2 linked regions of the Thalassobaculum sp. OXR-137 genome follow. The protein of the gene in region 1 interacts with the protein of each later gene in a pairwise test. Links are inferred from orthologs where the notes say so. Each region holds a gene or a part of one and is shown on either strand. Other genes may lie near its edges.

Region 1 (3,109 bases):
GTTCGGCACCACGAGCTGCTCGTCGAAATACATCTGGCTGCCGAGCCCGTCGCAGGTCGGGCAGGCGCCGAACGGGTTGTTGAACGAGAACAGCCGCGGCTCGATCTCGTCGATGGTGAAGCCGCTGACCGGACAGGCGAACTTGGCGGAGAAGGTGTGCCGCTCTCCGCTATCGGCGTCGTCGGCGAAGAGCAGGCCGTCGGACAGCTCCAGAGCGGTCTCGATGGAATCCGCCAGCCGGGTCGAGATGCCCTCGCGCACCACCAGCCGGTCGACCACCACCTCGATGTCGTGCTTGCGCTTCTTGTCCAGCGCCGGCACGTCCTCGATCTCGTACAGCTCGCCGTCGACCCGCACGCGCTGGAAACCGCGCCGGCGCAGCTCGGCCAGTTCCTTGCGGTACTCGCCCTTGCGGCCACGCACGGTCGGGGCCAGCAGGTAGAGCCGTGTGCCTTCGGGCAGAGCGCAGATCCGGTCGACCATCTGGCTGACCGTCTGGCTCTCGATCGGCAGGCCGGTGGCGGGCGAGTAGGGGACACCGATGCGGGCGAACAGCAGCCGCAAATAGTCGTAGATCTCGGTGACCGTACCGACCGTGGAGCGCGGGTTGCGCGAGGTCGTCTTCTGCTCGATAGAGATTGCCGGCGACAGGCCCTCGATCAGGTCCACATCCGGCTTCTGCATCAGTTCGAGGAACTGACGGGCATAGGCCGACAGGCTCTCCACGTAGCGGCGCTGACCCTCGGCATAGATCGTGTCGAAGGCGAGCGAGGATTTGCCGGACCCGCTCAATCCGGTCAGGACCACCAAGCTGTCCCGCGGCAGGTCGACATCGACGTTGCGCAGGTTGTGTTCGCGGGCACCGCGTATGCGGATCGCCCGCAGCTCAGGGGTGGCCGGCTTCGGCAAAGACGGGTCGGGCGCCATCGGGTCCTCGAGAGTCGCGGAAGGAGAACAAATATAGTACACAGAGGCCCGGTATGACCACCTGTCCGAATATGCACTCTAAGTATAGCCTTGGGGCGCGGTAACAAGGCTGTGGGTAACTTTCGCCGACCGGGGTAGCGGATAGTGCGACTCGGATCGTTACGAATTCGGATCGATAAGCGGCGGGTCGAGAGTTCGAAACTAGATTTGCAGTTTCCCGCGGTTCTTCGCCGTTTGCAGTTTGGTCACGGCAGTCTTTGCGCATCGGGGCAGGCTGTGGGATTGTCGCCCAAACCGTTCCATGGACCGCATCATGGGACGAGGTTCGGAACAAACAGAGAGCGAGAAACATGGCGGGCAGCGTCAACAAGGTGATTCTGGTCGGCAATCTGGGCCGCGATCCGGAAGTGCGATCGACCCAGGACGGCCTGAAAATCGTGAACCTCGCGATTGCGACCTCGGAGCGCTGGCGCGACCGGACCTCCGGCGAGCAGCGGGAGCGCACCGAGTGGCATCGCGTGGTGATCTTCAACGAGAACCTGGCGCGGATCGCCGAGCAGTATCTGCGCAAGGGCAGCTCGGTCTATATCGAGGGCCAGCTCCAGACCCGTAAATGGACCGACCAGAGCGGGCAGGAGAAGTATTCCACCGAAGTCGTGCTGCAACGCTATCGCGGCGAGCTGACCCTGCTTGGCGGCCGGGGCGAAGGCGGCGGCGGCGGCGACTACAGCCGCGGCGACGATTACGGCGGCGGGTCTTCGGGTGGCGGCTACGGCGGCGGCTCGTCGGGTGGCGGCAGCTCCTCGGGCGGCGGCTATGGCGGCGGTTCCTCCGGCGGCGGCGGTGGCCAGCCGCCCATGGGTGGGCCGAGCGACCTGGACGACGAGATCCCGTTCTAACCGGATCGGCACGTGGAGGGGGCATGGACCGGTTTCGCGACGCGAATCGCGCCAAGTGGGACGAGCTGGTTCAGCCCCATCTGACCTCCGGCTTCTATTCGGTGGATGCCCTGCGCGCGGGCAACCGCCGGCTCGACCCGATCGTGGAGGAGGAGCTCGGCCCGGTGGCCGGGCTCTGCGTCCTGCACCTTCAATGCCATTTCGGGCTAGACACCCTGACCCTGGCGCAGCGCGGGGCGACGGTCACGGGGCTCGATTTTTCCGGCGAGGCGATCCGCGCGGCCCGCGCCCTGGCGCAGGAGACCGGCCTCTCCGCCACCTTCGTGGAGGGCGACCTCTACGCCGCGCCCGAGTTGATCCCCGAGCGTTTCGATCTGGTCTTCGTGAGCTGGGGGACGATCTGCTGGCTGCCGGACCTCGCGGGCTGGGCCCGGATCGCCGCCGATTTCCTGAAACCCGGCGGTCGCCTGTATTTCGCCGATTGCCACCCCCTGGCCTATGTCTGGGACGAGGGGCAGGGCGCCTGCGAGGCGGCGGCCGGGCGGTTCAAGACCAAGTATCGGTATTTTCACGACCCCGCGCCCACCGAACTGGACGACCCGGACGATTACGGGAGCGCTCACAAGACCGTGAACACGCGGACCTACGAATGGGCCCATCCGGTGTCGGAACTCGTCACATCAGTAGCCGCGGCCGGACTCGCTTTCGAGTTCCTGCACGAGCATCCGACCATCACCTGGGCGCTGCTGCCCAGCCTGGTCGAGCGGGCCGACGGTCTTCATGCCTGGCCGGAGGGCACCGACCCGCTGCTTCCGCTCAGCCTGTCCTTCAGCGCACGGAAGCCGGACGGCCTCTATTCGAATTGATTCCAATAGTTTTGGAATGTTAACGATATTGAAAGGCTTCGGGGCAAGCCTCTTGGGTAAGCTGGGTCACCAAGAGAACGGGCGCAGTCTGGCCTGATTTTCGGAACCTACGGACAAAGCATGGACCGTAAAGCGAGGACCGACGGGCAGGCGTCTGTGGCACCGCGCTTCGGGTTGCTGCTCCCTGTCATCGGTCTTATCGCCGGGCTCGTGGGCGCCGTCTTCGCGATGGCTTGGCTGGCCGCGGATGCTCAGGACAGGCAGGCGGTGGACGCCACGCGGCATACCCTGCGCAGCATCATCGACGGGAACCGTCGCGAGCTTGGCGGCTGGACGTCGGACTACGCGTACTGGAACGACTTCGTCGAGCACGTCGTTCTCGCCCCGGACGCGGTCTGGATCAATGACAATGTCGGG
Region 2 (3,229 bases), 2.7 Mb from region 1 along the record:
GGCCAGCAGCGCCTGGGCGGGCGAGAAGCACAGGGTAACGTTGACCGGCGTGCCCTCGTCGGCGAGCACCTTGCAGGTCTTCAGCCCGTCGACGGTCAGCGGCACCTTGACGGCGATGTTGTCGGCGATGCCGCGCAGGTAGCGGCCTTCGCGCAGCATGGTCTCGTGATCGGTCGCGGTGACCTCGGCGGATACCGGTCCGTCGACCACGTCGCAGATCTCGGCGATCACTTCGGCGATCGGCCGGCCGGACTTGGCGATCAGCGAGGGATTGGTGGTGACCCCGTCGACCATGCCGGTCGACGCCAGGTCGCGAATCTCGGCGACATCGGCAGTGTCGATAAAGAACTTCATTGGGGCTCGTCTCCGTGTTCGGCAGTTGGCCGGTGGCGTACGCGAGTCGCTTGCCGGAGTCTACCCCATCGCCAAGCCACCGGCCACCGGCGAGCCGGGTTTCGCATACGCAAAAGAGGCATCCGTTGTGGCGCGGCCGGCGGGGGGCCACACTCGCGCGAATTTCCTGTATGAGCGAATCGCATGGCCGACCCCGCGTCCCACCCGAAAACCGCATGACCCGCCCGTGACCGACATGCTGCCCCTCGACGACCCGTTCGACCGCGTCAGCGTGCTGCTGCCGCTGCCGCTCGACGTCGCCTACGACTACAAGGCGGACCCGGCGCTGGAGCTGGCGCGCGGCGACGTGGTCGAGGTGCCGCTGGGCCAGCGGCGCATGGTCGGCGTGGTGCTCGGCCCCGGCGGCGACGAGGCTGTGGCGTCGGAGCGGCTGCGCGCGGTGTTCCGCCGGCTCGACATCCCGCGCCTGCCCAAGGCGGTGATCGACCTGGTGGAATGGACCGCCGCCTGGACCCTGGCGCCGCGCGGATCGGTGGTGCGCATGGCGATCAGCACCCCCTCGGCCTTCGAGCCGCCGGCGCCGGTGGTCGTCCACACCGCCTGCCCGCAGGAGGACTGGACCGGCCAGGCCCGCCTCACCCCGTCCCGCCGCCGGGTGCTCTCCGTGCTCACCGACGGCCCGGCCCTGGACCAGAAGGATCTGGCGCGGGAGGCGGGCGTCGGCCCCTCGGTGATCAAGGGCATGATCGAGTGCGCCATGGTCGAGGCCCACACCGTCGCCCAGCGCCCGCCCTTCGACGTGCCGGACCCCACCCGCGACGGCCCGACCTTGAGCGGCGAGCAGCAGAAGGCGGCCGACACCCTGTGCCACAAAGTCAACGCCCACGCCTTCTCCGTCACCGCGGTGGACGGCATCACCGGGTCGGGCAAGACGGAGGTGTATTTCGAAGCGATCGCCGCCGCCCTGGAGGCCGGACGGCAGGCCCTGGTCCTGCTGCCGGAAATCGCCCTGTCGGCGGAATGGCTGGAGCGGTTCGCCGATCGTTTCGGTGTCGAACCGGCCGTCTGGCACTCTGATCTGAAGCCGAAAGTCAGGCGAGAGACCTGGCGCGCGGTGGCCGAGGGTAAGGTGCGGGTGCTGGTCGGCGCCCGATCGGCCCTGTTCCTGCCCTTCGCCGAGCTCGGCCTGATCGTGGTCGATGAGGAGCATGAATCCGCCTACAAGCAGGAGGACGGGGTCGCCTATCACGCCCGCGACATGGCGGTGGTCCGCGCCCGGCTGGAGGGCATCCCGATCGCTTTGGTCAGCGCCACGCCGAGCCTGGAGACGGTGGAGAACGTGCGCCAGGGCCGCTACGGCGCGGTGCATCTGACCGCCCGCCCCGGCTCCGCCACCCTGCCCGAGGTCTCGCTGATCGACCTGCGCAAGCACGCGCCGGATCGCGGCACCTTCCTCTCCCCGCCCCTGGTGGATGCCGTGAACCGGACTCTGGAGGAAGGGGAGCAGGCGATGCTGTTCCTGAACCGCCGGGGCTATGCGCCGCTGACCCTGTGCCGGAGCTGCGGCCACCGGCTGGAATGCCCGAACTGCACCGCCTGGCTGGTGGAGCACCGGCTGCTCGGCCGGCTGGTCTGCCACCATTGCGGTCTGTCGGCGCGTCTGCCGAAGAAATGCCCGTCCTGCGAGGCGGAGGACAGTTTCGTCGCCAGCGGCCCCGGGGTGGAACGGCTGGCCGAGGAGGTGCTGGTCCGCTTCCCCGACGCCCGCTTCCAGCTCGCCTCGTCGGACACCCTGACCGGGCCGGACAAGGCGGCGGAGTTCGTACGCTCGGTGCGCGCCCGGGAGGTCGACATCATCATCGGGACCCAGGTGGTGGCCAAGGGGCACAACTTCCCCTGGTTGACCCTGGTGGGGGTGGTGGATGCGGATCTGGGGCTGTCCGGCGGCGACCTGCGGGCCTCGGAGCGGACCTACCAGCTCCTGCACCAGGTCTCGGGCCGAGCCGGGCGGGCCGAGCGGCCGGGCAAGGTGCTGCTGCAGACCCATGCGCCGGAAACGCCGGTGATGCAGGCGCTTGCCGCCGGCGACCGGGACGCATTCCTGCAGTCGGAGATCGACCAGCGCAAGGCGGCGGGCATGCCGCCCTACGGAAGGCTGGCGGGGCTGGTGATCTCGGCCCCGGACGCCGACCGGGCGGACGCGGCGGCCCGGACTGTGGCGCGGGCGGCGCCGCGGCTGAGCGGGGTGACGATCCTGGGCCCGGCCCCAGCGCCGATCACCATGCTGCGCGGCCGCCACCGCCGCCGCCTGCTGGTCAAGGCGGGCCGGCAGGTGAACATCCAGCAGGTGCTGCGCGACTGGCTGACGCCGATCAAGCTGGAGACCTCGGTGCGCCTCCAGGTGGATGTGGATCCGTACAGCTTCATGTGATGGGGCGCTGCTGGCGGCCCTTCGACACGCCCCCCGCTAACGCGGGCGGCTGCTCAGGGCGAGGTTGAGAAAAAGACGTGAGACCTCGCCCTGAGCAGCCCCGCAGGGGCATGTCGAAGGGCCAGCCCGTTATCCGCCCCCTACCCCTTGGTCGGCATCTCGTCGAGCCGCACCACCGCGCCCTTCAGATCCTCGGACGGGGCGGGGTAATACTGCATCACCAGCGGATCGTGCCCCGGCACCACGTGGTCGGGGCTGTCGGCCAGCATCTCCAACGTATTGAAACCGTTCATCATCTCGCCGAGATTGTAGCAGATGATGAAGGGCGTGCGCTGCTCGATGTTCATGTAGAAATGGGCGCAGTCCGAGGCCAGAACGACCCAGCCGCGCTTGGTCCAGACCCGCACCGCCATCAGCCCGGCGGAGTGGCCGCCGACCTTGTGA

Evidence for each region.
Region 2: the proteins of ssb (region 1) and T8K17_RS04670 interact in binary tests that used the Escherichia coli proteins (3 or more experiments, as listed by UniProt). The link is inferred for Thalassobaculum sp. OXR-137 from one-to-one orthologs.

What each region holds. Positions count from the first base shown.
Region 1 is NZ_CP139715.1:3,750,023-3,753,131, forward strand. The notes cover bases 257-3,051. They hold ssb (single-stranded DNA-binding protein), read left to right. Parts: upstream 257-1,277; coding sequence 1,278-1,826; downstream 1,827-3,051. Other genes in these bases: uvrA (excinuclease ABC subunit UvrA), read right to left, coding at 257-927; T8K17_RS17355 (class I SAM-dependent methyltransferase), read left to right, coding at 1,850-2,692; T8K17_RS17360 (sensor histidine kinase), read left to right, coding at 2,813-3,051. In the rest of the region: more of uvrA, read right to left, coding at 1-256; more of T8K17_RS17360, read left to right, coding at 3,052-3,109. UniProt on the Escherichia coli protein: Plays an important role in DNA replication, recombination and repair. Binds to ssDNA and to an array of partner proteins to recruit them to their sites of action during DNA metabolism. Acts as a sliding platform that migrates on DNA via reptation.
Region 2 is NZ_CP139715.1:1,000,315-1,003,543, forward strand. What follows is about bases 273-3,187. They hold T8K17_RS04670 (primosomal protein N'), read left to right. Parts: upstream 273-589; coding sequence 590-2,785; downstream 2,786-3,187. Other genes in these bases: fsa (fructose-6-phosphate aldolase), read right to left, coding at 273-354; T8K17_RS04675 (N-acyl homoserine lactonase family protein), read right to left, coding at 2,926-3,187. Also shown: more of fsa, read right to left, coding at 1-272; more of T8K17_RS04675, read right to left, coding at 3,188-3,229.